One region of the Limosilactobacillus avium genome, then DNA from elsewhere that is predicted to be linked to it. Evidence: predicted binding sites of a transcription regulator. Region 1 holds the regulator's gene; the other holds the start of a gene.
What was found. The regulator HrcA, encoded in region 1, represses chaperone genes, less so after heat shock. The targets are predictions, from matches to a motif close to TTAGCACTCNNNNNNNNNGAGTGCTAA.

Region 1 (15,170 bases):
AGTTGGTAACCAGATTGACCGCTGTTATAAATTGCGGGGAAGGCATTGGCCACGTCAGTCCGTGCCCGGTTCTTGTCCAGAACTTCCTGCCGGTACAATTCATGACCATTCTGGTCAACAAAGATCAGAAACTGGTATGGCTTGTTAACCGCCTGGTTGCTAGCGTGCCAGCCACTAACGTAAATCGAGTTGGCGGTAATATTAATCTGGTCAAAGGCACCAGCATTGGTGGCATAATCAGGACTGTACTGGTCATCGAAGTTACCATTACCCGCAGCATCGTTACTGAAGCGCAGAATCAGCTTTAATGTTCCATTAGCCGTGCCCAGGTCTAAGGGAACGGTCGTCGCAAAGCCGCTTTGAGCACTGTTATAAACCTGACTATAGCGCGCTGCCACATCAGGCCGGTTAGTCAAGGTCAGCTTGGCCCGCTTAATCTCCTTACCATTGTTCAGGACAATCACGTACGGGTACTTCTTAGCAAGGGCGGCATCACTAACCATCCACCCCGCAATCTGCAATCCCTGCTTAGACATTTTAACGCTGTCGAGCCAGGAGGCACGCTGGTTTAAGACAACCGGTGCGGACCAGAAATCATTGTATTGCCCCTGGTCCCCGTTACCCTGGTCACTTGTGGAGTACCGACTAACCACCGCATAACTATGACCCGAAATTAGTGAGGCCTTAGTCAGGTCAAACTGTCCGTTAAAGCCACTCTGGGCTGCGCCCGTCACGTTTGGCAAGGCCCGGACAACGTCGGGACGGTCTACCGTGGTTGTGTTTACCACCGCCACTTGCCGGCGGGCCGTCAAGTCATAGAGAATTGCGTAATGGTTGTTCTCAAACCCACTCAGGTTATCAACGTGCCAACCACTGAAGGTTAAATGATGGCCATCACTAAGGTTAAAGCTGTCTAAATAGCCCTGGCTAAACTGGTTGCCGCTGGTGATTGGACTGAACCAGTAATCAACGTAATCACTATTCCCGTCACTTGCGCCGGCGTACCGACTGATAACCTGGAGCTGGTGGTTAAGGTTCAACTTAGTCAGTGGAATCTTGACGGTAAAGCCAGATTCGTCAGCACCCGCAATTCCCGGAAATGCCTTAGCAACATCGGGACGTTTAACTGGTGTAACGAGCTGTCTAGCCACCTCTTGATTACTAGTCCGGTCGAGGACAATGATGAAGTGGTGGCCCTTGCCGGCAGCCAAGTTCGTTGCGTGCCAACCGTTAATAACCATTTGGCCCTTAGCTACCGTTGCCCCATCAAGGTTAGCGCGGTTATTACGATCAATTGTCACTGGTGCAAACCAGTAGTCAACCGCGTTGCCATTCCCCTGTGCATCATTCGTATAGCGGCTTACGATCTGTACCTGGTTTAACTTCGCCAGTCCCTTGCCAAGCTTAAAGCTTGTGTTAAAGCCTGATTGATCCGCGCCATAGACATTGTGAACCCGCTGGACATCTGTACGCGTCACGGCCTGGTCAGTAACGTTTTGCCGGCCAATTTCCTGGTTAGTTGCCTTATTGACGGCAATAATGTAGTGGTAAGGGCGGTCCTTAGCGGCGTTAGTAGCGTGCCAGCCACTAACAGTCAACTGTCCCTGGTCATTAATCTGAGCACTATCAAGGTTAGCATAGTTTCCCTGGTCAGCATGGTCATAGTTTGTGCTCTGTGCTGGCGTTGTCTGGCTCTTAGCAGGCGCCGTTTGACTTGGCCGCGCTTGTTGGTCAGCGACCACTACTGGTGCTGGCGTGTTGTCTGCAGCAAAACTATTAGTTTGACTTAGCCAAAGGGCAAAGCCACAACTGGTCATTGCCAGACAACCAGCAGCAATCTTTTTCGCACGATTAAAATCGATTAACATTGTCTAATCCCCCAATAATAACGTATTCTTTATCATTATACCCCTTTATGAAAGCGATAACGAAAAAAGCCAGGAAAGAGGACAACTTGTCCCTTTTCCTGGCTTAATCATTATTGTATTAACGGTCCTCAAAGGCGTCCTTAAGCTTATCCAAGACAGATTTCTTGACGCCCTTGACATCCTCACCACTAGCAGCAGCGAAGGCCATCATTGCCTCCCGCTGGCGTTTGTTGAGGTTCTTCGGTGTTTTGACGTGGACGGTAACGTGTTCGTCGCCAGTTCCTTTGCCATTCAAGTAAGGAACACCCTTCCCCCGTAAGCGGAAGTTAGTTTCTGACTGCGTCCCGGCAGGAACCTTTAGGTCAACGTCACCATGAACGGTCTTAACCTTGATTTCGTCCCCTAAGGCAGCTTGAGCGAACGAAATGTCACGATCAACGTAAATAGTCGTACCATCCCGCCGGAAGTCCCGACTTGGGGTAACCCTGAAGACAATGTACAGGTCACCAGCGGGGCCACCATTCTCACCAGCGTCACCTTGCCCTTCAAGGCGCATCTGCTGGCCATCGTCAACCCCGGCTGGAACCTTGACTTCCAACTCGTGCTTGGCGTGAACGTGGCCGCTACCGTGGCATGTCTGACACTGGTCGGCAGCCTTAATTACCTTACCAGTCCCGTTACACTCTGGACAGGTGGTTTGGGTTTGCATGTTTCCCAATGGGGTCCGGCGGACGGTAACAATTACGCCGCTACCGCCACACCGCTTACAAGTCGTCGCGGACTTACCTGGTTTGGCACCGGTCCCGTGACAGGTCTTACACTGTTCATCACGGTCGTACTTGATGGTCGTCGTCTTCCCGAAAATGGCATCCATGAATTTCAGTGTCATGGCGTACTGGAGGTCCCGACCCTGCCGTGGCGCAGTTGGGTTAGGACGACGACTTCCGCCACCACCAAAGAATTGGCTGAAGATATCATCAAAGCCGCTGGCGCCACCGAAGCCCTGGCTACTAAAGCCGCCATTGCCAAAGCCACCAAAGCCTTGACCTGCTCCGGCCTGTGGACCAGCAGAACCAAACTGGTCATACTGGGCCCGCTTCTGCGAATCACTTAAGACATCGTAAGCTTCATTGATCTTCTTAAATTTTTCTTCCGCGCCAGGTGCATGGTTAACATCCGGGTGGTACTTAGCAGCGAGTCGCCGGTAAGCGTGTTTAATATCTGCTTCAGAGGCATCCTTTGAGACACCTAAAACATCGTAATAGTTTTCTTCTGCCATTTATATCCCTCACAACTTAATTGCTTGTATAGTTATACCACAGATCGGAAACGAAAGTAAAAGCCAAAGTCCTAAACCGCGGCCTTTGGCTTTTACAATGCATCTAGCAATTAGAAATTACTTCTTGTCGTCTGGGGTAACATCCTTGAAGTCACCATCAACGGTGTTGCCATCGTCATTACCCTTTTGGTTACCGTTATTGCCGGCGTTGCCAGTCGGGTTTGCACCACCCTGGGCATTACCCTGGGCTCCTTGTGCCTGCTTGTAAAGCTTGACACTCAAGTCTTGGATAACCTTGTTGAGGGCGTCCTTCTTGGCCTTCATGTCATCAAGGTTGCCGCTTTCCTTGGCCTTCTTCAGGTCGTCACGAGCACTTTCGGCCTTCTTGATGTCTTCATCAGGAACCTTGCCCTTAACTTCCTTTAAGGTCTTGTCAACTTGGAAGAGTTCTTGGTCGACCTCGTTCTTCAGGTCAACTTCTTCCTTCTTCTTCTTGTCGGCTTCAGCGTGTTCTTCGGCATCCTTCTTCATCCGTTCAATTTCTTCGTCGGACAGACCAGAGTTGGACTTGATAACGATCTTTTGTTCCTTACCAGTTCCCATGTCCTTGGCAGAAACGTTAACAATCCCGTTCTTATCAATGTCGAAGGTAACCTTGATTTGAGGAACACCACGAGGAGCAGCTGGAATGTCTGTCAGCTGGAAGTTCCCTAAGGTCTTGTTATCAGCTGCCATTGGCCGTTCACCCTGAAGAACATGAATGTCAACGGCAGATTGATTATCGGCGGCCGTTGAGAAGATTTGGCTCTTGGATGTTGGAATGGTCGTGTTCCGGTCAATCAACTTGGTGAAGACCCCACCCATGGTTTCAATACCAAGAGAAAGTGGAGTAACATCAAGCAGAACAACGTCCTTAACATCACCGGTCAGAACCCCACCCTGGATAGCGGCACCAAGGGCAACGGCTTCATCAGGGTTGATGGAGTGGTTTGGTTCCTTACCAGTCAATTCCTTAACCATTTCTTGAACGGCCGGGATCCGAGTCGAACCACCGTTCAGGATAACTTCATCAATGTCATCGAATGAAAGGTCCGCATCCTTCAAAGCATTCAATACTGGTTGCTTCGTCCGTTCAACCAGGTCATTAGTCAACTGGTTGAATTGGGCCCGGGTCAAACTCTTCTCCAAGTGGAGGGGACCGTTTTCACCGGATGAAATGAATGGCAGACTGATTTGTGCTTCCTGAACACCGGAAAGGTCCTTCTTGGCCTTTTCAGCGGCATCCTTCAACCGTTGCAGAGCCATCTTGTCTTGTGAAAGATCAATGCCGTGTTCCTGCTTGAAGCCGTCGATCAACCAATCCATAATCTTTTGGTCGAAGTCATCCCCACCCAGATGGGTATCACCATTAGTTGAAAGGACTTGGAAGACCCCGTCACCTAATTCCAGGATGGAGACATCAAAGGTCCCACCACCAAGGTCGTAAACCAAAATCTTCTCGTCCTTGTCCTTCTTGTCCAGGCCGTAAGCCAAAGAAGAAGCGGTTGGTTCGTTGATAATCCGCTTAACGTCCAAACCGGCGATCTTTCCGGCATCCTTAGTTGCTTGACGTTGAGCATCGTTGAAGTAGGCAGGTACCGTAATAACGGCCTTGTCAACGGTGTCGCCAATGTAATCTTCCGCATACTTCTTGATGTATTGAAGGATCATCGCGGAGATCTCTTGTGGAGTGTACTTCTTACCGTCGACTTCCACTGTGTAGCCGGCTTCACCCATGTGACTCTTGATAGAAGAAATCGTGTTCGGGTTAGTAATTGCTTGCCGCTTGGCAACTTCACCAACTTGGGTTTCGCCATTCTTAAATGAAACAACGGATGGCGTTGTCCGGCTCCCTTCTGGGTTAGTAATAATCTTGGGCTCGTTACCTTCCATAACGGCAACGGCGGAGTTAGTAGTACCTAAATCAATACCAATAATCTTGTTACTTGCCATTGTTTATTCCCTCTCTTATATTTTATTGTGCCACAACAACCATTGCGGGACGCAGAACCCGGTCTTTCAGCTGGTAACCAGCCTGTAAGACTTTAATAACTGTTTCCGGTTTCTGATCACCTTCTACCGGGACGGTCTGAACCGCCTGGTGCAAGGTCGGATCAAAAATCTTTCCTTCTGCGGGGATCTCAGTGACCCCATGGTCCTTTAAGGCCGCCGTTAAGTGGTCGTGGACCATTTGAATACCCTTTTTTAGCTGTTGGCCATTTTCATCTTTAACTTCAATTGTTAGTGCCCGCTTAAGGTTATCAAGAACGGGAAGAACGCTCTTTGCCAGGTCCTGACCATCATACTTCAAGATCTGGGCACGTTCCTTATTAAAGCGGGTCGTCATATTTTGAATTTCCGCTTCAGCACGCAGGTACTTATCATCCTTGTCCGCAAGTTGCTTCTTCAAGTCGTCAACTTGCTTCTGGAGCTGCTCGCAGCGGTGGTGGCACTGACCCTTATGGCCACCTTGGTGTTCAGCCTTATTATCATTGTGGGCAGCTTTGACCTTGTCTTTTGGCTGCGCCTGCTGATCCTTCTTTTCTTCTTTTGCCAAATGACTCGCCTCCTATGAATCGTAATAGTGTCGGTAAAAGTCAAGTAGTCGCTTGGCTAACTCCTGACGAAAGGCATTCACAATTCCAATCGTTCGTGAGTACGGCATCCTGGTGGGCCCCAGTACAGCAATAATTCCCTTGCCATACTGGTCGACATCATAGCTTGCCGTGATTAGACTGTAATCTTTTAATACCTGGTCTTGAGAAATTTCCGAACCAATCCTGACGTTGACATCCTTATCATCAGCCCCGGTGTCAAGTAGGTGCGACAACTCGTCGTTCCGATCAATCAGGCTGTATAACGCCTGCAGGGCTTGCGGATCTTGGTTGTTGGAAAATCCTAGGATGTTCAGCCGACCACCGACAAAGAAGCGTTCCCGGGCCGCCCGGGAAACGACGTTATCGAACAGGTCTAAGAAGCCGTCCGCACCATGCATGTAATGCATAATCCGCATTGGGATGTCATCATTCAGCCGCTTAACAACTTCAGTTAGTGGTCGTCCCACTAGCTGGTCATTAATCATCCTGATTACCGCTTGGAGTGCATCGGTATCAAAATTACGGGGTAAAGTAAACGACTGACTCTCAACGTCCCCACTATCGGTAACCAAAATGGCGATTACCTTTTGGTTACCCAACGGGACTACCCGAAACCCACTTAAGCGGACATCGGTTTGCTCTGGCTTAAGGGTAAAGGCCGTGTACGAAGTCAGGTCGGACAGGATATCCGCCGAATGTGAAACAATCTCATCAATCTTTTGAAAACTTGTCCCTAAAGAATTCTGGATAACAACCAGGTCATTATCCGTGAGCGCATTTGCATCCAGCAGGTGGTCGACGTAATAGCGATAGCCACGCTTTGAAGGTACCCGTCCCGAAGACGAATGCTCTTTTTTGATCAGCTGGTGTTCTTCTAATACCGCCATCTCATTCCGGATTGTTGCGGAACTGACCTTGAATGGCAACTTTTCAGCAAGGTGTTTTGACCCCACCGGTTGACCAGTTGAGGTGTATTGACGTACAATCGCTTGCAGGATTGTCTTTTGTCGTTGTGTTAGCATTTTGATCACATCCCTTTTTAGCACTCTTTAGGGCTAAGTGCTAAACACACTTAATAATATACCAATCACCTGTTTAAAAGTCAAGGAATGTCAAACTAATTCTAAGGAGATTTTATAAATGAGTACAGACGACCACCGTTACGTGCAACCTCATAACGCTCAGGAGGCAATGGAGCTCATCCAACGGCTCTTCAATAAGTACCGGAGCGCCCCGCTAACCAACGAGCTGCTGGCCTATCACAATAACCTCATCTACCGTCTCCAGTCCGACATCAAGGATGCTGCTAAAAGAGAAGGCAACCAAGAGCGGGTTAAGGAGATTGACCAGATGACTGACATCATGCGTTCATGGACCAACCTCCGCTTAACTGGTCACCCCTTTCACGGCAAAATGCGCCACTTCCGGTTAGTTACCACGGACGGGCCAAAGTTTAAACGGCGGATCCACAAGATTCACCAGGGCACTAACCACCGGGCTAGTCGCCACTAGGAAAATCTTTTGTAAAAAAGTAGTTCTAGTCTTTCAGCGTTCAATGTAGGACACAAAGAGGCCTTTAGCGTTCAAACTTTCCGAACGCTAAAGGCCTCTTCTTTCTTGCGGCTAACTTCATCCTTACCGTTTTAATGAATTATCTGACCCGCAATTGCTGGTGGTGCCTGCACAACCTGACGCGCAGCGTGCTCATCATGCTTCATTTGCGCCACCAAACCAGCGGCATCCGCAAACTTTTGCTCACCACGAAGGTATTGGTACCAACGAACAGTTACCTCTTCGCCGTAAACCATTTGGTCAAAGTCAAATAGGTAAATCTCAACGGTCAGCTGGTTATGGTCACCAAAGGTAATGTTATGACCAACACTGGCCATCCCCCCGTACCACTGGTCACCAATTTTAACGTCGACCGCGTACACACCAATCCCCGGAATTCTTTCCCGTGATGGTGTTTCCACATTAATCGTGGGAAAGCCTAGGGTCCGTCCGCGGGCAAGTCCGTGGACAATCAACCCCGTAGTCTGGTAATAGTAGCCCAGTTCCTGGTTTGCAGTCTGAACGTCCCCGCGGTCAATCGCCTCACGAATTGCCCGGGAACCAACCTTCTTGGTCGTGCCCGGACTGGTAAATTTAGGAACCGTCACCACGGCAAACCTGTCTCGCGCATAAGTAGGTAGTTTGGCCATGGTAGCAACATTGGCTGGGCCATAGGTATGGTCAAAACCCGCCACGACGACCTGGCTATGGAAGGCAACAAGGTAGTGGTCGACAAAGTCCTGGGGGTCCTGGCTGGCAAAGCTGGAGGTAAAGCTAACCAGGTACACCAGGTCAACCCCCAGCTGCTTTAGGAGGGCTAACTTGCGGTCAGTAGTGGAAAGGTACTTAAAGCCGCCGGGAAATTGGCGATAGACGACTCCCGGTGCATGTCCGTAGGTTAAGACTGCCAGGGGTAGCTTCCGCTGGTCAGCAATTTGCCGGGCCCGGCGGATGACCGCTTGGTGGCCACGGTGGACCCCATCAAAGAACCCCATCGCGAGCACTACCGGTCCGTTAGGAATCAATTGCTTGTCAATTGGGTGGTGTATTCTTATAACCTGCAATGTCAATCCTCCTAGTTCGTCGAAAACATCTTAGTCGGCTGGTAGGCGTGGTGGTAATCATCAAAGTGGTAAAGCGCTTTGGTCTGGTGATCATACTTAAGAACCAGCTCGGCCGCCGATGAAGAAAGCTCGGCTGGCTTTAACCAGCCCCCATTCTGCACAGCTTTCCACTGGTCAGCACTAAGCTCAACCGCTGGATAATTACGGAGGGCGTAGTCAAGCGGATAAAGGTAATGGGTAATTGTTCCTGCCGTTACGGCATCCTGAACATCCCCTAGGCTTAGTGTCTGATCTAAGGTAAAGCCACCGCTCTTTAACCGGGTTAGCCAACTCATTGTGCCCGGATAACCGAGCCGCTTGGCCAGCTCAACCACTAGTGTTCGTACATAGGTCCCCTTGCTGCATGCAACTTTAAAGCGGACCCGTTCTTCTTGCTTATCCTGGTCATAGTCAGCACTTACTAGTTCAAACTTGTCAATCGTCACGTGGCGAACTGGACGGTCAACGCTTTCCCCCGCCCGTGCATATTCGTAAAGGCGTTTTCCCTTTACCTTCACCGCTGAATACATGGGCGGAATTTGGGTAATCGCCCCCGTCAGCGTTGCCATCTGATCACGGATGACATCTGGGGAAATCTTACTAGTCACGGGCTGGGCAGCGATTATCTCACCGTCAAGGTCCTCCGTTGTCGTCGCCTTGCCAATTAACAGCTCGCCCTGGTAAACCTTCCCTGACTGCATCAAGTACTCAACGACCTTCGTTGCCTTGCCAATACAAATTGGTAAGACCCCATCAACAGACGGGTCAAGGGTCCCCGAGTGACCAATCTTTTTGGTCTTCAGTATTCGTCGCAGGCGGTTAACACAGTCAAAGCTGGTCATTCCCCGTTCTTTATATAAAGGAATAATTCCGTCCATTCGTTTGCTCCTCCGTATACAAAAAGGGAGCTGGTCAAAGATCTGCCCCGCTCCCTTATTTCAGTCAGTTACTTTTCTTGTTGATGAAGCTTATTGATCAGTTGGTCAATCCGACTGCCATAAGCTACGGACGGGTCCCGTTCAAACTTAATCTCTGGTGTTTTAAAGATGTTTAGGCGGGCCCCCAATTCAGAGCGGATTAGCCCGGTGGCCTTATCCAAGCCTTCCTGGGTCTTTTCACCCGCTGAGGCCTTATCAGACAGGATACTGTAATAGATCGTTGCCTGCTGCAAATCGCCAGTAACATCAACGCCGGTGATCGTTACGCCTTGAACACGTGGATCACGAACCCGCTTCAAAAGGATATCGTCAACTTCGCGTTGGATCTGCTGTGCGAGCCGGTCCACGCGATATTGTCTGTTTGGCATTTTGCCTCCTCCTTTATTTAACTGGTACTTCTTTCATTTGGTATGCTTCAATAACATCCTTTTCCTTGATGTCATTGTAGTTAGCAATGGTCAAACCACATTCAAAGCCGGCCTTGACTTCCTTAACATCATCTTTGAACCGCTTCAATGAACCCAGTTCACCTTCGTAAACGACCACGCCGTCACGAACTAAGCGGACCTTGGAATCACGGGTAATCTTACCAGAGGTAACCATCCCCCCAGCAATCGTCCCGACCTTGGAAGCCTTGTAGATTTGCCGAACTTCAACTTCACCAATCGTTTCTTCCTTGTAGACCGGTTCAAGCATCCCCTTCATGGCATCCTCAACTTCTTCGATGGCGTTGTAGATGACCCGGTGGAGACGGATATCAATATTGCTGGAGTCAGCGAGCGACTTAGCAACTGGTGTTGGCCGGACGTTGAAACCAATAATAACCGCGTTGGAAGCTTCCGCCAGGGTAACATCACTCTGACTGATTGCCCCGACTGCTTGGTGGATGATGTCAACCCGGACACCATCAACCTTGATCTTTTGTAAGCTTTGACTCAGGGCCTCAACTGACCCCTGAACATCGGCCTTAATAATTAATGGCAAGGTCTTCATTTGCCCCTTCTTCATTGTGGCAAAGAGGTTGTCCAGAGTAACATGGGAAGTCTTTTGCCGTTCCTTGTCTTGGGCCCGCTTTGCCCGTGCCTCACCAGCTGCACGAGCAGTCTTTTCATCGTCAAAGACAACGAACCGGTCCCCGGCTTCAGGAACTTCGTTGAGCCCCGTAATTTCAACAGGGGTCGATGGGGTCGCCGCCTTAATTCGCCGGCCATTTTCGTTAGTCATCGTCCGAACCCGGCCAAAGGTGTTACCAACCACGATTGGGTCCCCAACGTGTAGGGTCCCTTGTTGAACCAGCACGGTTGCCACGGGTCCCTTACCTTGGTCGAGCCGTGCTTCGACAACGGATCCGGCCGCGTTTTGGTCAGGGTTAGCCTTTAATTCCATCATTTCAGCTTGGAGCAAGATCATGTCCAACAGCTCGTCAAGGTTCTTGCCAAACTTAGCGGAAATCTTGACGAAGATGGTGTCACCGCCCCAGTCTTCTGGAATCAGGTTGTACTTCGCCAGCTCTTCTGTAACCTTGTCCGGGTTAGCACCTGGCTTATCAATCTTGTTAACGGCAACGATGATTGGTGTCTTGGCAGCCTGGGCGTGGTGAATGGCTTCCACCGTCTGCGGCATTACCCCATCATCAGCGGCAACCACCAGGACGGTAATATCAGTGATGTTAGCACCACGAGCCCGCATTTCGGTAAATGCAGCGTGTCCTGGGGTATCCAAGAAGGTAATCAAATTATCGTTATAGTGAACTTGGTAGGCCCCAATTTCCTGGGTAATCCCACCGGCTTCATGTTCAGTGACGTGCGAGTGCCGCAGCTTATCCAGCAGGGTGGTCTTACCATGGTCAACGTGTCCCATGACAGTGACAACTGGTGGCCGCTTAACAAGGTGCTTGGTGTTGTTTTGTTCGTCTTCAAACATCTTATCAATGTCAGAAACGTCAACCTCAACCTTTTCCTTGGCATCAATCCCGTAGTCGGTTGCTAAGAGTTCGATGGTGTCCTTGTCGAGGGACTGGTTTTGGTTGATCATTACGCCGAGCATAAAGAGCTTCTTAATAATTTCAGCTGGGGAACGGTGTAAGATCTTACCCAGGTCCTGGGCGTTCATCCCTTCGGTGTACTCCAGTACGTCCGGAAGCGGCTTATCCTTCCGTTGGGTCGGCTGCTTGTGGTTCACTTCACGGAGACGGTTATTCCCCTTATTACGTTTATTGCGCTTCTTGTTCTTCTTGTTGAACCGCTTGCCATGCCGGTCATTGTTGTTCAAGCTGCCACCAAAACGACCACCATTGTTTTGGTTACGGCGGCTCTCGTTATGCCGCTTTTCGCTGTGCCGGTTTTGGTGTTCTTCACGGGGCCGTTCATTCTCATGCCGGGCAGGCTTATTGTCCTTCTTCGGATGGTTTTCGTGTTCCCGCTTATTTTGGTGCTTATTGGACGCCGCTTTTTGGTGGTCATCCTTTGCCTGGTGGTTCTTATGATGGTTGGCTGGCTTAGCACTGGCCTTCTTTGGACCACCATTCTCATTTTTAACGACTTCCCGTAATTTGGCCGCTTGAGCGGGAGTTACGGAAGACATGTGACTTTTAATTTCCATCCCTTGTTGGTTAGCAACCTTAACAAGGTTCTTACTTGGCATTTTGAGCTCTTTAGCTAGTTCATAGATTCGTTCCTTGGCCATATGCTCACTCTCCTATTCCATTGTCATTAGTTCCTCAAACTTTCTTGCAAAACCTGGTTGCATCACACCAATAACGGTCCGTGATTGGCCCGTTGCCTGACTGAGCTGGTCTTTAGTAAAGGCTTGTGAGTACGGGACATGGTAGTACCGACACTTGTCAGTAAACTTCTTAGCCGTTGCTGTACCAGCATCCCCTGCCAAAAACACAAACTTTGCCTTATTAGTTTGAATATTTTTTAATACTGTTTCTTCACCACTGGTTAACTGGCGGGCACGCCGCGCTAACCCGAGCAAACCGAGTGCCTGTTGGCGGTTATTTTTCATTTTTTCCGAATAATTCCTGGCGAGCTTGCAAGTGGTCGGTATACTTGATCAGTTCATCATAAAAAGCGTCGTCAAGCTTAACGTGAAACGCCTTTTCAAAGGTCTTTTCCTTTTTGGCCCGCTTAGCGATTTCAACATCAACCGCAATGTAGGCGCCCCGTCCGGCCTTCTTGCCGGTGGGGTCTAGAGAAACCTCGTTTTCCTTGTTCTTAACCACCCGGATAAGTTGCCGCTTGGGCATCATTTCTCCGGTGACGATATCCTTGCGCATTGGTACTTTTCTCTTTTTCATCATTTTCACCCCACTGCTCAATTATTCTTCGTCAGATGCTTGACCGTCACTTGCTGGCTGGTCATCATCACCTGCTGGTTCGCTATCATCTTCTGCCTCTTGGGCCTGAATCTCTTCCATTTCGGAAGCCGACTTGATATCAATCTTGTACTTAGTCAACCGGGCCGCCAAGCGTGCGTTTTGTCCCCGCTTACCGATTGCTAGGGAAAGCTGGTCGTCCGGAACAACAACGGTGCACGACCGTTCCTGCTCTTCTTCACCATCTTCACGTTCAATCGTAACCGGATCGTTGAAGATGACGTCAAGAACTTCTGCCGGGTTAAGGGCGTTAGCGATGAACTTAGCAGGATCCTTTACGTACTCCACAATGTCCATGTTTTCACCATCAAGTTCGTTGACGATTGCCTGAACCCGGGAGCCCCGTGGCCCAACACATGTTCCAACCGGGTCGACGTTATCGTCGTTGGAGTAAACAGCGACCTTTGCCCGGTCACCGGCCTCACGGGCGATGTTTTCAATCAACACGGTCCCGTCCTTGATCTCAGGGACTTCCCGTTCGAAGAGCCGCTTCAACAGTTCTGGAGCTGTCCGACTGACGTAGATTTGGGGACCACGCCGGTCATCGTTAACCTTTGATACATAAACCTGGATCCGGTCGTGAACATGGTAATGTTCGTTGGGCATCTTGTCACGGTAACCCATTGCCCCTTCGACCCCATCGCCGAGGTCGACATAGGTGAAGCGCTTGTCCTCACGGGAAACTTCCCCAGTGATGATTTCGTTTTCGTAAGTCTTGTACTTATCGTAAATGATCTTCCGTTCTTCTTCCCGAAGACGCTGCATAACCACCTGCTTAGCGGTTTGGGCAGCGATCCGGCCAAAGTTCCGGGGCGTTACCTCTTCACGAATTTGGTCACCAAGGTCATAACCTTGACCATGCGGAAGCTTCCGGGCAGCAGCGAGGCTCATGTACTCATTACCGTCTTCTGCAACCTTATCTTCATCATCGGTAATCGTCTTAACGGCGTACACCTTGATGTTACCAGTAGTGGCGTTAAATTCAACCTCGACGTTCTTCTCGCCGTAGTTTTGCTTGTAGGCCGATTCAAGAGCCTGTTCAAGTGCTTCGATTACAACTTCCTTTTTAATTCCCTTTTCCTTTTCCAAGTAGTCAAGGGCGCCAATCATTTCTGCATTGACTTTTGACTTGCTCACAGCGAACACTCCTTTAATTAAAACTTAATGGCCAAGCGGGCCTTCGCAACCTTACTCCGGTCAATCACAACTTGCCGGTGACGGGTTTTATCTAAATAATCTAAAGTTAATTCCTTATCCGATAGCTTGGTCAACGTTCCCTCATAAACTTTATGACCATCAATCTGCTGGTACAGAGAAACGTGGATGTATTGGTTTACCGCCCGTTCATAGTCGGCCTCGCTCTTTAACGGCCGTTCTGCACCAGGGGAGGAAACCTCCAAGAAGTAAGCCTGGGGGATTGGATCGGGCTCAACGTTGTCCAGGGCCTCGCTTAGTTGATCACTAACCGTTGCGCAGTCTTCAAGCGTGATTCCACCATCTTTATCAATGTATACCCGGAGATACCAACTCTTGCCTTCCTTGACAAATTCAATGTCGTACAGGTAAAAGTCGTGTTCATCAAGGATTGGGGTTACTAAGTCCTTTACGGTTTCAGTAACAGTACTCATCTTGTCACCTCCATTGTTTGCAATAAAAAGAGCGAGCATTGCTGCTCACTCCCACGAGTTATTTACCAATTGATATTGTAGCATGGCTAAGGGCCAAACACAAGCGACGCGCTTTTCTTAAGTCAGCTGATTACTTGCCGGGTTGCCAAAACCAATTGTTCAACGTATGACCGGCACCGGTCAAATGAAGGGGCTACTGTATATACTGCAATTGTGTATTTGCCAGGGATTGCGCCAATGCTGCTGACGTTCCAACCATTGCTAGTATTCCAACCGTCCTTAATGTAGAAATGTGAACTGCCGGCCGAAATCCCCCAGGCCTGGCTAGGGGTAACCTGACCCATCAGGTTTTGAATATACTGTTGCGACTGCTGATTCAGGTAAGAAGAGCGCGGATTAAGGAAAATTTCATGAAGGAGACAGAGCTGGTCAGTAGCAGTCGTCGTCGTAAATGCCCAGTGACCATTACAGTGGGAGGAATTCATCCCCAATTCTTGGAATAGCTGGTTGAGGCCATTTTCGGCACCAATCTCGTTATATAACTCAGTCGCACAATCATTGTCACTGAAACGGATCATCCGGGATGCTACCCCTTGCTGGGCGGCTGATAAGTTGCCTCCTTGATTATGAAGTAACTTTGCGAGGATTCCCACTTTGACCGTACTTGCCGTTACAAAATTTTGTCCCGGTACGTTGGTGTATGTGATGACCTCACCAGTTTGGGCAACTTGAATTGCGATACTTACCGGGTTGGCAAAGCGGTTGGCTACTTGCTGCCACTGGCTAAT
Region 2 (15,170 bases), on a different contig from region 1:
AGCCTGAACCGGTAGAACGGACAATTGCCGCTCTAAAGGAGTTTCGGATTGTTTGTAATGACTATCCGAACGCGCGAATCGTTGCGGTGGCGACGGCGGCGGTCCGTCAGGCCAAGAACCAGCAGGAGTTCCTTGCCCGGGTCAAGAAGGAAACGGGCTTTAAGATCAAGGTTATCTCCGGGGCCCAGGAGGCCTACCTGGACTATGTGGGGGTCAGTAATACCCTCCCGCTTAAGCATAGCCTGATCATTGATACCGGGGGGGCCAGCATGGAGCTGGTCGCGGTCGACAACGGTGCTGCGGAAGAAACGGTCAGTATCCCGATGGGGTCGGTGATCCTATCCCAGCGCTACCACCTCGATGACCAGATTAACGCGGCCAACCTCTTTGATGCGATGGTCGAAGTTGACGAAGCTCTGTCACACCAGCGCTGGCTGAGTCGCTTCCGCCGGACGGAAATCGTGGCTCTTGGAGGGTCAAACCGGGCCCTGGCCAAGGTCTTTCGCTGGCGCAACGCGGTCGATGGTAAGCCAGCACCGGTCCATGGTTTAACGATGACTTCGCAGACGGCGTTTGGCATCATGCACGAACTACTGGAATATAACCGGGCGGAGCGGGCCCAAATTCGTGGCATCAACACGGAACGGGCGGACGTCATTATTGGGGGCCTCCTCCCGTTGCTGGCCTTGATGCGGCAGCTGGCTATTGATGAGGTCCAGTTTAGTAATAGTGGGCTTCGTGAGGGGCTGCTATTCAAGTACCGTGAGCACGAAATCAACTTTGATTAACAGCTTTACTTAATTTTTACTAAAATTTACTGATCTTTTTAGTAAGTCTGTGCTACAATCATAGTGAAGAAAATGTAAGCGCCATTATTTGCTGGCGGTTGTTGATACAAGGAGGAGACAACATGGCAATTTTAGTTGCTGGTGGAGCTGGATACATCGGTTCCCACATGGTTAAAAATTTAGTTGAACATGGTGAAGATGTTGTTGTAGCTGACAACCTCTCAACTGGTCACCGGAAGGCCATTAATCCGAAGGCCAAGTTCTACGAAGGGGACATCCGGGACCGGAAGTTCTTGGACAAGATCTTTGATAACGAAGACATCACCGCGGTTGTTCACTTTGCGGCCTTCTCAATTGTTCCTGAATCAATGAGCAAGCCACTGAAGTACTTCGACAACAATACTGGTGGTATGATCACCCTGCTGGAAGCAATGCACGACCACGGAATCAAGTACATTGTCTTCAGCTCAACTGCTGCAACCTATGGTGTGCCAGAACACATGCCAATCAAGGAAACCGACCCGCAAAAGCCAATCAACCCGTATGGTCTGAGCAAGCTGATGATGGAAAAGATGATGGCCTGGGCTGACAAGGCATACGGCATCAAGTTCGTTGCCCTGCGTTACTTCAACGTTGCCGGTGCAGCTCCGGATGGAACGATCGGTGAAGACCACGGTCCAGAAACCCACCTGGTACCAATCATCCTGCAAGTTGCTCAAGGAAAGCGGAAGGAATTGAGCATCTTTGGTGACGATTACAACACCCCTGATGGCACCAACGTTCGTGACTACGTTCATGTTATGGACCTGACTGATGCCCACATCCTGGCAATTAAGTACCTGGAAGCGGGGAACAAGAGCAACGCCTTTAACCTTGGTTCATCCACTGGCTTCTCCAACAAGCAAATGCTGGAAGCTGCTCGTGAGGTTACTGGTAAGCCAATTCCTGCCAAGATGGCCCCACGGCGTCCCGGCGACCCCGACTCACTGGTTGCTGCTAGTGACAAGGCGCGGGAAATCCTCGGCTGGAAGCCAAAGTACGATGATGTTCACGACATCATTGCCACCGCTTGGAAGTGGCACTCAACCCACCCAAAGGGCTATGATGACCGCGACTAGAAAAGTAAACAGATAAATAATCAAATTGCCGGTAAAGCGCAAATGTGCTTACCGGCAATTTTTGGCTTTCCAAGGCAAAAAGCAGGCGGTTGTGATAAGATTGGTAGTGATTGAAAGGATGATTGAAATGAAAGTACTAGCCATCGACACCTCAAACCATCCGATGAGTGTTGCCCTAGTCGAAGATGATCAATTATTGGCAACGACCACTTTGAACATGGTCCGTAACCACAGTATTTATTTGATGCCAACAATTGACCGCTTGTTCAAGCTCGTTAAGTGGGCACCAACGGACATTGACCGGGTCGTTGTTGCCCAGGGGCCCGGCTCCTACACTGGAATCCGGATCGCCGCAACCACGGCGAAGACCCTTGCGGACACAATTGACGTGGACTTAGTAGGGGTTTCCAGTCTGGCAGTAATTGCCCGCAACGTTTTGCCAACCAGTAAGCAGGTCATTGTACCATTCTTTGATGCCCGGCGGGGCAACGTCTTTGCTGGGGCCTACCAGTGGGAAGAAGGAAAGCTTACCAACCAGATTGAAGACCAGCACCTGGCAATGACGACCTTGCTGGACCAACTGGCAAAGATTGAGCGGCCAGTAATTCTGGTAGGGCACATGACCAAGCGGATTAGTGACCAGTTTGAGAAATTACCAGAAAACGTCACCCTTGCTCCCCGGCCATACGGAATCCCGTCGACATACCAGCTGGCGTTGGCTGGGGAGGGCCTGCCAACGGTTAAGGAAATCGACCCGTTCGTTCCCCACTACCTCCGGATAACTGAGGCGGAGGCCAACTGGCAGAAGCTACACCCGGGAGAAACAAGAAAGAATTATGTTCGAGAAGTTTAAAAGCTGGTATCACTGTAAGGTGAACGCCCGCCGGCAACCAATATTAAAGTTTGACCGGCAGGTCGTTATGATCAGGAAACACCAGTACGTGGTTCGCCAAGTCAACGACCGCGATATCAGCTCCCTAGTCCAGATTGAGGAGCAGATTTACGGGAAGGCCCCGTGGAGCTATGCCGCTTTTCAACTTGAAATTCAGCGCCCCCACGACCGCCTGTACCTGGCAGTGGTCAATGATGGGCAGATCATCGCTTTCATGGGGATGGCGGTTGATTGGTACCACCTGGACCTCCACATTACCAATATCGGGGTGACCCCGGGTTACCAGCAGCATGGTATCGGCACCTACTTGATGCGAACAGCGATTGCTTATGCCCGTTACCTGCAGCTCCGGTCGCTGAGTCTGGAGGTCCGGGTTCACAACCTGGTTGCCCGTAAGCTCTATGAACAGCTGGGCTTTCGCGAACACCGGATTAAGCACCGCTATTACGTTGATAACCATGAAGACGCGGTTGATATGCAAGCGGATTTATTGAGCAGAGGAGGAAAATAAATAGTATGGCAGAGCGGAATTTAATTCTCGCCTTTGAAACAAGTTGTGACGAAACGAGTGTTTCCGTGATTGAAAACGGGACAAAAATTTTAAGCAACATTGTCGCAACCCAAATTGATAGCCACCAGCGTTTCGGCGGGGTGGTGCCAGAGGTGGCCAGCCGGCACCATATTGAATGGATTACCCGGTGTATTGACCAGTCTTTGGCAGAAGCCGGGGTTAGTTACGAAGACCTCGATGCGGTTGCTGTTACCTATGGTCCCGGTTTGGTGGGCTCACTGCTGGTCGGTGTGACGGCAGCCAAGGTCGTGGCCTGGGCCCATCATTTACCGCTGGTTCCAGTTAACCACATGGCGGGACACCTTTATGCTGCCCGCTTTGTGGGTGAATTCAAATACCCCCAGATGGCCCTGCTGGTTTCTGGTGGGCACACGGAACTGGTCTACATGCCCCGGGAACACGAATACGAAATCATTGGTGAAACCCGTGATGATGCGGCCGGCGAAGCCTATGATAAGATTGGTCGGGTGCTAGGTGTCAACTACCCGGCTGGTAAGACCATCGACGAATGGGCCGGACAGGGACAGGATACTTTCCACTTTCCCCGGGCAATGGAAAAGGAAGCTAACTATGACTTTAGCTTCAGTGGGCTGAAGAGTGCCTTTATCAACACCGTCCACAATGCGGACCAGCGTGGTGAAAAGCTTGACAAGAACGACTTGGCGGCCAGCTTCCAACAGAGCGTGATTGATGTTCTGGCGGAAAAGACAATGCGGGCACTGGACCGTTACCCCGTTAAGCAGTTGATCTTGGCTGGTGGGGTGGCCGCTAATCACGGCCTGCGGACCCGCCTGGACCATGACATGAAGAAGTTCCACCCGGATGTTTCAATGCTCCAGGCACCACTAAAGCTGTGCGGTGATAACGCGGCAATGATTGGCGCCGCTGGTTATATCAACTACCTGCATGGCGACCGAGCCGGTTGGGACCTCAATGCGGTGCCGGGCCTGATGTTTGACCGGATGAAGTAAAATCAATTTGATAAAAAAGGAGTCTAAGCAAAGGCGCACGTGACGCTGCTTAGACTCCTTTTAATTTTGGTAGAACTCCATTATTCATCGTTTAGAGTTGATGGACGCCAAAATATTTATCCGTTAGCCTTATTAACCGCATCGATTACGGCGTAGCGAAAACCAGCCTTCTCAAGGGCCTCAACGCCCCGGATGGTGGTGCCGCCAGGGGAGGTTACTTGGTCACGTAGTAAGGCCGGCGCTTGCTTGCTATCGGCGGCGAGTTTTCCACTCCCCTTTACCATGCTGGCAACGAGCTGGTAAGCGGTTTGCCGACTCAGACCATACTTAACGGCTGCATCGCTCATTGCGTCCATGAAGACGTCGACAAAGGCCGGACCACAGCCACCAACCACCCCGACGATGTCCAACTGGTCTTCGGGAACAACGATTAGGTCACCAAGCTGGCCGAGTGCTTTTTGAATCCGTTTCTTAACGTCTGCAGAAAGGTCTTGACCGTAAGCCAAGCCAATTGCGCCGGCGTTAACGGCAACTGGGGTGTTTGGAATGATTGCTGCTAAGGACCGGTTGGGTAGGACCTTGGCTAGGTCGGCGAGTTTAACACCCGCCGCGGAAGAAATGACGATTGTCGTTGGCTTAAGGCCGGTCAATTCGGCAGCAACCTTGGTTGTGACCGGGGCCGGAGTGGTCAGAATAACAATGTCTGGCTGGGCAGCCACCAGCTGGTCATACTGGTTGAAGAGTTTGAAGCCCAGTTCCTTTGCCAGACTACTTACCCGGGGATTTTCCGGATTCATTGCAACAATGGTGTCCTGGTGTTGGTTGACCAGTCCACGGATGATTGCTGAGCCCATGTTACCAACACCAATAATAGCGATTTTCATTTCCCACGCCTCCTTGATTAGTTACTTCCTATTGTAACTTAAAATGGCGGGGACGGGAATCATTAGTAATTGGTTGACAATTGATTAGAAAATAATTAGAATGCACTTAATGATTACAGGAAGGAGCTAAGTGATAAAGGAGAAGCGGCGGGTAATTGACCGGCCGCTTTTCACACTGATAGCAATAAAATGAGGTGACAAAATGAAAGTCAAAGTTGCATTGGCCCAGTTTAATATTTCCTTTGCGGCACCCCAAAAGAACCGTGAACGGGTTGCGGAGTTAACCGCAGCCGCGGCAAAGGAAGCGGCGGACGTGGTGGTGTTCCCCGAAATGTGGAACACTGGTTACGCACTCGACCAACTGAATGAACTTGCTGACGACCAGGGCCAGGAAACTGAGCAATTATTCTATAAACTCGCCCGGCAATACCAGGTCGGGATTGTTGGTGGCTCCGTTGCGGTTAAGGAGGGTGACCACTTCTTCAACCGCACCCTGGTAGTCGACCCCGTTGGCCAGGTCGTGGGGCGCTATGACAAGGTCCACCTCTTCCGCCTAATGAATGAGCACAAGTACCTGACCGCTGGTGACCAGGAAAACTATTTCCGCTTGGCCGGGGTGCCCAGCGCCAGTTTTATTTGCTATGACCTTCGCTTTCCTGAATGGGTCCGGACAGTCGCGCGGCATGGTGCTGACATCTTGTATTTCCCTGCGGAATGGCCCGCCCAGCGAATTGAGCAGTGGAAAATAATGCTCCAGTCGCGGGCCGTTGAAAACCAGGCCTTCGTTGTGGCCGTTAACCGGGTCGGGGACGATCCCGACAACCACTTTAACGGTCACTCCCTGGTAATTGACCCCTTGGGAAAAATTATTGTCGATGCTGGTGAAAAAGATGGTTTGACCATGGCGGAAATTGACCTGGACCAGCTTCAGAAGGTGCGGGGACCGATTCCGGTCTTTGTTGACCGCCGCCCGGAGCTATACAAGTAGGAGGGATAACTTATGGAATTTGCACAATCACACCTGTTAGATACATTACCAAAACAGTTTTTCGCTAACCTGGTTGCCAAGGTCAATCAAAAAATTAGTGAGGGCGTTGACGTGATTAACCTGGGGCAGGGGAACCCGGATAAACCCACGCCTGATTACATCGTCAAGAGTACCCAAAAGTGGGTTGCCGATCCCAAGACCCATAAGTACTCACCATTCCAAGGCTTGCCGGCCTTTAAGAAAGCGGCTGCTGACTTTTATGCCGAAAAGTACGGCGCCCACTTTGATCCGGAAAGTGAGGTTGCCATCTTCGGGGGTTCAAAGATTGGTCTGGTAGAACTACCATGGGCACTGATGAATCCGGGGGACACTTACTTGTTGCCGGATCCTGGTTATCCGGATTACTTCTCCGGTGCAGCGCTGGGGGACGTGAAGTTTACTACCGTTCCCCTTTTGGAAGAAAACAACTACCTTCCTGACCTTAAAGCCATCCCAGAAGCGGTCGCTCGGAAGGCCAAGTTCTTCTACCTAAACTACCCAAACAATCCGACGGGGGCAGTCGCAACTCGTGAGTTTTACGAAGAGCTGATTGCCTGGGCCAAGAAGTACCATGTGGGTATCATCAGCGACTTTGCCTACGGGGCAATTGGCTTTGACGGCAAGGCGCCGCTCAGCTTCATGCAGGTGCCGGGGGCTAAGGACGTGGGGATTGAATTCTATACATTCTCAAAGACCTTTAACATGGCTGGCTGGCGGGTGGCCTTCGCGGTCGGCAATGCCGATATTATTGGGGCCCTCAACCTGATTCAGGACCACCTCTTCGTCAGCCTCTTCCCGGCCTTGCAGTACGCGGCTATTGATGCCTTAAAGGATCCGGCACGAGACGAAGCGGTTGCCCAGATTGTCCACCGTTATGAAGAGCGGCGGAACGCCTTCGTGAACGCGGCCAAGAAGATTGGCTGGCAGGCATTTGTGCCGCGGGGGACTTTCTACGCGTGGATGCCGGTTCCTAAGGGCTACACCAGTGAGCAATTCGCGGACCTCCTGCTGGAGAAGGCGGGAGTAGCCGTCGCTCCAGGAAATGGCTTTGGAAAGCACGGTGAGGGCTATGTCCGGATCGGTCTGCTGATGGCACCCGAACGGCTGGAAGAAGCGGTTGCCCGGATTGGTAAGTTGAATTTATTTTAAAAAAGGTAAATAGGAAGTGAAAAAGCAGTGGGCACACGTCGCTGCTTTTTCAGGATTGCTGTGTAATATTAAAAAGGGAACGCTAGCGCTCGAATTTTCCGAACAACACTAGAGTTCCCTTTTGTAATAGCCTTATTTATTTTGCTGATCAAACTCTTCCAGTTTCTCGGCGGCTTCCGTCCAGTCCAGTTCAACCTCGTCTGACTTTTCCTTCAGCTGGTCGAGCTGCTTCTGGAGGTCGGTAAGCTTTCCTATGTCGGTGGCAATTTCCGGTTGAGCCATCTTTTCCTCAATCGCCTGTTGCTGCTCTTCAAGCTGGCCCATCTGGTCCTCCAGACTATCAACGGCCCGTTGCAATTTCCGCCGGGCCCGCTGCTGTTCCTTGCTTTGCTTGTAGGATTGCTTACCCTTGGAGACATTGGCCTTCTTTTCGCTACCAGGAGTTGTCGTTGTTGGCGTCGGCGCCGCAGCTCCCTGGGCAAGGTAGTCGTCATAGTTACCGACATAGTGGGTAACGCCGTCCTTTTGCATATCAAGAATATCGGTAGCTACTTGGTTGATGAAGTACCGGTCGTGGGAAACGAAGAGGACTGTACCAGTGAATTCGTTGATGGCACTTTCGAGCACCTCCCGACTGTCAATATCCAGGTGGTTGGTCGGTTCATCAAGAATTAAGAAATTGATTGGCTTAAAGGAAAGTTTGGTCAATTCCAGCCGGGCCTTTTCACCCCCGGAGAGGTCGTGGACAACTTTGTAGACATCGTCCCCCACAAAGAGGAAGCTGCCCAGTAGGGACCGGATATCCTTTTCGGGAACCTCTGGATGATCGTCCCACACCTCATTGAGAACCGTCTTATCGGCGTGCAGTTGCTGCTGTTCCTGGTCGTAGTAACCGATGTCAAGGTTAGCACCCAATTTAATGGTCCCGCTGATGGCGGGAATGCGGTGCAGGATGGTCTTCAAGAGGGTTGACTTCCCAATCCCGTTGGGGCCAATGATCCCAATCCGCTGGGGCTTCCGCACCGCGAAGGAAAGGGGACCGGCCAGGACTTGGTTTTCATAGCCGACTTTCAGGTGGTCAACATCTAGCACTTCGTTACCACTGGCCTTGTCGCTGTGAAAGTGGAAGTGGATGGACTTATCATCAGTGCTTGGCCGCTCAAGCCGGTCCATCTTCTCAAGTTGCTTTCGGCGGGCCTGGGCCTGCTTGGTGGTGGAAGCACGGACGATGTTGCGGTTGACAAAGTCTTCCAGCTTGGCAATTTTCTTCTGCTGCTGGTCGTAGTGCTTCCATTCTGCCTTCAATCGTTCCTGCTTGTGGTGGGCAAACTGGGTATAGTTACCGGTGTAATGAACCAGTGTCCGGTTATCCAGGTCGTAGACGTCCTTAACTACGTGGTCCAAGAAATAACGGTCGTGAGAGACGACCAGTAGGGCCCCTTGGTAACTCTTCAGGTAGTCTTCCAACCAGGCCAAGACGTTCATGTCCAGGTGGTTGGTCGGTTCGTCAAGGATCAGCAGGTCAGGGGCCTGAAGGAGGATCTTGGCCAGTGCTAACTTGGTCTTCTGACCACCGGAGAGGGCATTGACGGGCGTATCGTAATACTGCTCGCCGAAACCAAAGCCCGTCAGGATTCCCCGCATCCGGGACTCATATTCAAAGCCGCCCTCCTTCTTGTAGTTAGTTTGCAGGCGGTCATAGGTAGTCATGACTTGTTGGTATTGGGAACTGGTGGTATCAAGGTTTGCCAGTTGTTCCTCCAACTGACGAATCTCCTTTTCCTGCTCGTGGAGGGGGGCAAAGACGGTATCCAGTTCTGCCCAAATTGAGTTTTGACTATCAAGTCCCTGGTCCTGGGCCAAGTAGCCGATGCTTAAGTTTTTGACTTTACTGATGGTCCCCTCGTCGGGAGTGGTAACTCCGGCAATCATTTTTAAGAGGGTCGTTTTTCCTGCACCATTGCGACCCACTAAGGCAGTCCGCCCGTGGTCCTGGACTTGCAGGTTAATATTATGAAATAATACGTCTGCGCCGAAACGACGCATAACATCATTTGCTTGCAAAAGAATCATTTTGAAACCTCGCTAAATCATATGATAACAGTGTTTATTTTAGCAGATTTCATTTCAATTTAGTTAAAAAGGTAAAATTGTTTTGTATAACGCTTCACAAAATTGATGAAAATTGCTAGAATAATTAGGAAATGAATTTCACAAGTGCACCCAACCAGTCAAAAATCCTAAGAATCCGGCGATTGGCCGGGAGAATAATAATGGTTGGAGTAAAGAAACAGGGGGACAAAGATGGCTACCAAAAAAATACCACGCGCAACAGCACGGCGCTTACCAATTTACTATCGTTATTTGACGATACTACTAAACGCAAAGAAGGAACGGGTTTCTTCGACTGAATTATCAGAGGCCGTTCAAGTTGATTCTGCAACCATTCGGCGGGACTTCTCTTACTTTGGGGAACTCGGAAAGCGGGGCTACGGTTATGACGTTGCCAGCCTTTTGAAGTTCTTTAAGGGAATCTTGCACCAGGACTCCCTGGTCAGTGTTGCCCTGGTTGGGGTCGGCAGCTTAGGAAGTGCCTTACTGAACTTCAACTTCCACCAAGACACTAACCTGCGGATCAGTGCGGCTTTCGACAACAAGCCGGAACTGGCAAATAAGATCAAGAGTGGAATCCCGGTATACCCGGCTAGCGACATTAAAAAGCAGCTCCAGGAACAGCAGATTGATATTGTTATTCTGACCGTACCAGGGGACAAGGCCCAGGACGTTACCGACCAGCTGGTTGATGCTGGGGTAAAGGGAATCCTGAACTTCTCACCTGTTCGCCTGTCCGTGCCGAAGGGTGTCCAAGTTCAAAACATTGATCTGACAAACGAACTCCAAACCTTAATCTACTTTATTAAGAACTACTCTAATGACAACGACTAGGAAGCCGACGGACCCTTGTTTGTCCTTCCTAACTTAGAAGAGCGCTAGTAGCCAGTATTTGCTGGGTGCCAGGGCTCTTTTTATTTTGGGGACAAAGTTAAAAGTCAAAATTAGTCAAACTTTATTATTGCTTTTTGAAAGAAAGATGGTATAGTAGAAATTGTGGTTAGCACTTAACAAGTTAGAGTGCTAAAAGCAAATACTAAATTAACAAGATGGAGGGATTAACGTGTTAAAACCATTAGGAGATCGCGTTGTTCTTAAAGCTGAAACTGAAGAAGAAAAGACAGTTGGCGGAATTGTCCTTGCTTCCAACGTAAAGGAAAAGCCAACTACTGGTAAGGTTATTGCTGTTGGCGAAGGTCGGACCCTCGACAATGGACAAAAGCTTGCTCCAGCTGTTAAGGAAGGCGACCGGGTATTGTTTGACAAGTATGCCGGCAATGAAGTTGAATACGACGGTGAAAAGTACCTGGTTGTTCACGAAAAGGACTTAGTCGCAGTTCTCGACTAGTTGTTGAATCATAATATAATCGCTTAAATAAAATCTATTCTATTTTTTGAGGTGACAATTAATGGCAAAAGATATTAAATTTGCTGAAGACGCACGGAGCGCAATGCTTGCCGGTGTTGATAAGTTAGCTGACACTGTTAAGACCACCATGGGTCCAAAGGGTCGGAACGTTGTTTTAGGTCAAAAGTACGGTAACCCAAACATTACTAACGATGGTGTTACGATTGCCAAGGACATCGAATTAGAAGACCCATTTGAAAACATGGGTGCTAAGTTGGTTGCCGAAGTTGCTTCCAAGACTAATGACATTGCTGGTGATGGGACCACCACTGCTACTGTTTTGACCCAAGCAATCGTTAACGCCGGAATGAAGAACGTTACTTCTGGTGCTAACCCAGTTGGCATTCGTCGGGGAATTGAAAAGGCTACGGCAGTTGCTGTTGAAGCATTGAAGAAGATGTCACACGACGTTAAGACCAAGAGTGATATCGAACAAATTGCTTCCATTTCAGCTGCTAACCCTGAAGTTGGTAAGCTGATTGCCGATGCTATGGAAAAGGTTGGTCACGATGGTGTTATCACTATTGAAGACTCCCGTGGTGTTGACACGAGTGTTAACGTTGTTGAAGGGATGAGCTTCGATCGTGGTTACATGTCTCAATACATGGTAACCGACAACGACAAGATGGAAGCCGACTTGGACAACCCATACATCCTGATCACTGAAAAGAAGATCAGCAACATTCAAGACATCTTGCCATTACTGCAAAGTGTTGTTCAACAAGGTCGGGCACTGTTGATTATTGCCGATGACATTACCGGTGAAGCTCTGCCAACCCTTGTTCTGAACAAGATTCGTGGAACCTTCAACGTATGTGCTGTTAAGGCTCCTGGCTTTGGTGACCGGCGGAAGGCTCAATTACAAGATATCGCCGTATTGACCGGTGGTACTGTCATTTCCGATGACCTGGGCATGAACCTGAAGGATGTTACGATTGATCAATTAGGTCAAGCTAACAAAGTTACGGTTACTAAGGACGCCACTACTATTGTTGATGGTGCCGGCGCTAAGGAAGCCATTGCTGAACGGGTTGACCAAATCAAGCAAGCCATTGCCAAGACTACTTCTGACTTTGACAAGGACAAGCTTCAAGAACGTTTGGCAAAGCTTTCCGGTGGTGTTGCCGTTGTTAAGGTTGGTGCCGCAACTGAAACTGAATTGAAGGAAAAGAAGTACCGTGTTGAAGACGCCCTGAACGCTACCCGGGCTGCCGTTGAAGAAGGATTCGTTCCTGGTGGTGGTACGGCCTTAGTAAACGTCATTCCTGCTCTGGAAAAGATCGACGCAACTGGTGACGAATTAACTGGTGTTAAGATCGTAACTTCTGCTTTGGAAGCACCTGTTCGTCAAATCGCTGAAAATGCCGGGGTTGAAGGTTCTGTTATTGTAAACGAACTGAAGGACCAAGACGACGGTATTGGTTACAACGCTGCTGATGGCAAGTTCGAAGATATGGTTAAGGCCGGAATCGTTGACCCAACAATGGTTACTCGTTCTGCCTTGCAAAACGCCGCTTCTGTATCCGCACTCCTGCTGACCACGGAAGCCGTCGTTGCTGACAAGCCAGAAGCAAACGACAAGCCACAAGCACCTGCACAACCAGGTCCAGCTATGATGTAAGTACAAACTTAACTATCAAAAAAGGGGACTGTTTTGCCGGTCCCCTTTTTTATTTCCCGGGAAATTTTTCGAAAAAAAGAAAAATAATCGTCGCAATGATAATTGCAAAGTAGGATAATTAGTTGTAACATTGTTCAGTCATAAGGATTAATAATATTGAAGTAAAAATATATGTGTAGGGAGGATAGCTATGTGGCGTTATCTTAAACGTGTATTAATTGGGAAACCGTTAAAGACCCTTGATGAGGGTCAGACGCACCTTACGAAGTTTAAGGCTTTGGCAATGCTTTCGTCAGATGCTATTTCGTCAGTTGCATATGGTCCTGAACAGATTACAACGGTCTTGGTCACGCTATCGGCGGCGGCACTGTGGTACTCAATCCCCATTGCAGCAATCGTGCTGGTCTTACTGTTGGCCATTACTTTGTCATACCAACAAATTATCCATGCATACCCAAGTGGTGGTGGAGCCTACGTGGTTGCCACTGAAAACTGGGGAAGCAACGGGGGGGTGTTTGCCGGGGGATCACTACTGGTTGACTACATGTTGACCGTTGCGGTTTCAACGACTTCTGGGGTTGAGGCGATTACCTCGGCCGTCCCCGCCTTATACCGGTTCTCAATTCCCATCGCAATTATCATTGTCTTGCTAATCATGTTTATGAACCTGCGGGGGATGAGTGAAAGTGCTAATTTCCTGACGGTGCCCGTCTACTTCTTCGTAATCATGATCCTCATCATGATTGCAGTCGGTATTTATAACATCATGACTGGCCATATCCATTACCAGGCACCGGCAGACTATGGAACTCCGGTTGCCGGAATGTCATACGTCCTGTTTATTCGGGCGTTCTCGGCTGGTTCATCCTCACTGACCGGGGTGGAAGCGGTAAGTAATGCCGTGCCAAACTTTAATAAGCCGAAGGAGAAGAACGCGGCAACGACCCTGGCAATTATGAGTGCCATCCTGGCCACCTTCTTCACTGCTATTATCTTCTTCAGCTTCTTCATTGGGATCGTCCCAAATGGTCGGACAACCGTCCTTTCGCAGATTGCCCTGACAATCTTTGGGGGTCATGGTCTTGGCTTCTACCTGCTGCAACTGTCAACAGCGATGATCCTTGCAGTTGCCGCTAACACTGGTTTTTCTGCCTTCCCAATTCTGGCCTTCAACATGGCCAAGGATAAGTATATGCCCCATGCATTCATGGACCGGGGGGATCGGCTCGGCTATTCTAACGGGATTATTTCCCTGGCAATTGGGGCCATTATCCTAATTGTGATTTTCCATGGGCAAACGAACAACCTGATTCCCCTGTATGCCGTCGGGGTCTTTGTACCATTCACACTGTCGCAATCAGGGATGATTATTCACTGGTTCCGGACCCGGCAAGGAATTTGGCCCGCAAAGGCCTTTATTAACTTTGTCGGTGCCGTAATTTCCTTCTGCCTGGTGACTTTCCTGTTCTGGCAACACTTCAATAACGTATGGCCCTACCTGATCATCATGCCATTGCTGTTGTACATGTTCCACCGGATTCATTCGCACTACATTAAGGTTGCCGCCCAACTCCGGGTGGCCGAAAAGACGAAGGTCCAGCTCCACGATTATGATGGGGCCACGGTTATTGTCCTGGTCGGTAACGTTACCCGGGTGACCCGGGGGGCAATCAACTACGCCCGGTCAATTGGTGACTATGTTATTGCCATGCACGTCTCGTTTGATGAGAACCCGGGGAAGGAGCATAAGACCGCCAATGAGTTTAAGGCAGAATATCCCGACGTTCGTTTCGTGGATATCCACTCCTCATACCGGTCGATTGCCAAACCAACACTGCGGTTTGTTGATGTCATTGCCAAGCGGGCGGAGGCCCGGAACTATTCAACCACGGTTCTGGTTCCCCAGTTTATCCCTAAGCACCCATGGCAACTGGCACTGCACAACCAGACCAGTGTTCGTCTGCGGGCAGTGCTGAATTCACGGGAAAATATTATTGTTGCTAGTTACAACTACCACTTGCATGAATAGTTGGTGGTCAAGCATGAAGATAAAAGAGACGTTATTTGGGCTTGCATTTGCGCTGGGACTAGTGTTCACCGCCAGCTATTCGATTGATAACCGGGGCTTTCATTCCGGACTGTACGGAATCATTGGCAGTGTGCTGATTCTGGCTGCATACGTGGGCTTTAACTGGCAAAAAATTAAGGCAGGTAACCCCCATACCCGCCACCTGCTGTGGGGGTTGGGTAGTTTACTTGCCTTCATCATTGTTCTTGATATTTTAGAAGTTGTATTGGCTTGAAAAGGATTGGCGAAGATTTCGCCAATCCTTTTTTGGATTAACGTCTTTAGACCTAGTTGAGTACGCGAGCAAAGCGAGTGTGCGAAACAAAAAACCACCTGCTATGCGGGTGGGCAATAAAGATTATATAAAAAAGCCTCTTTTGCCTTAAGATGTAGGTGTTCAAGCCAAAATCAAATAAGGGAAAAGAGGTTTTATAAATATGGCTAATAAGTTAAATAGCTTAGCCCATACGAAATGGTTATGTAAGTACCATATCGTATTCATTCCAAAGTATAGACGGAAAATAATTTACAATCAATATCGCAGAGATCTTAGAGATTATA

Region 2: groES (co-chaperone GroES) is a predicted target of HrcA. The motif match lies at 10,513-10,539, and genes of this name have one in related genera.

Annotation. Positions count from the first base shown of each region.
Region 1 covers NZ_CANCWN010000001.1:39,781-54,950, reverse strand. The annotation lists gene QOS01_RS00255 (L,D-transpeptidase) at 1-1,868, opposite strand, end outside; gene dnaJ (molecular chaperone DnaJ) at 1,987-3,147, opposite strand; gene dnaK (molecular chaperone DnaK) at 3,265-5,139, opposite strand; gene grpE (nucleotide exchange factor GrpE) at 5,162-5,743, opposite strand; gene hrcA (heat-inducible transcriptional repressor HrcA) at 5,756-6,805, opposite strand; gene QOS01_RS00230 (hypothetical protein) at 6,924-7,295, shown strand; gene ribF (riboflavin biosynthesis protein RibF) at 7,427-8,398, opposite strand; gene truB (tRNA pseudouridine(55) synthase TruB) at 8,410-9,315, opposite strand; gene rbfA (30S ribosome-binding factor RbfA) at 9,384-9,743, opposite strand; gene infB (translation initiation factor IF-2) at 9,757-12,060, opposite strand; gene QOS01_RS00205 (L7Ae/L30e/S12e/Gadd45 family ribosomal protein) at 12,073-12,384, opposite strand; gene rnpM (RNase P modulator RnpM) at 12,374-12,676, opposite strand; gene nusA (transcription termination factor NusA) at 12,698-13,891, opposite strand; gene rimP (ribosome maturation factor RimP) at 13,909-14,382, opposite strand; gene QOS01_RS00185 (serine hydrolase) at 14,505-15,170, opposite strand, start outside.
Region 2 covers NZ_CANCWN010000002.1:18,850-34,019, forward strand. The annotation lists gene QOS01_RS01005 (Ppx/GppA family phosphatase) at 1-788, shown strand, start outside; gene galE (UDP-glucose 4-epimerase GalE) at 911-1,906, shown strand; gene tsaB (tRNA (adenosine(37)-N6)-threonylcarbamoyltransferase complex dimerization subunit type 1 TsaB) at 2,034-2,759, shown strand; gene rimI (ribosomal protein S18-alanine N-acetyltransferase) at 2,743-3,309, shown strand; gene tsaD (tRNA (adenosine(37)-N6)-threonylcarbamoyltransferase complex transferase subunit TsaD) at 3,315-4,340, shown strand; gene proC (pyrroline-5-carboxylate reductase) at 4,457-5,242, opposite strand; gene QOS01_RS01035 (carbon-nitrogen family hydrolase) at 5,427-6,212, shown strand; gene QOS01_RS01040 (pyridoxal phosphate-dependent aminotransferase) at 6,225-7,400, shown strand; gene abc-f (ribosomal protection-like ABC-F family protein) at 7,533-9,473, opposite strand; gene QOS01_RS01050 (redox-sensing transcriptional repressor Rex) at 9,705-10,346, shown strand; gene groES (co-chaperone GroES) at 10,576-10,860, shown strand; gene groL (chaperonin GroEL) at 10,922-12,541, shown strand; gene QOS01_RS01065 (APC family permease) at 12,732-14,570, shown strand; gene QOS01_RS01070 (hypothetical protein) at 14,584-14,844, shown strand; gene tnpA (IS200/IS605 family transposase) at 15,047-15,170, shown strand, end outside.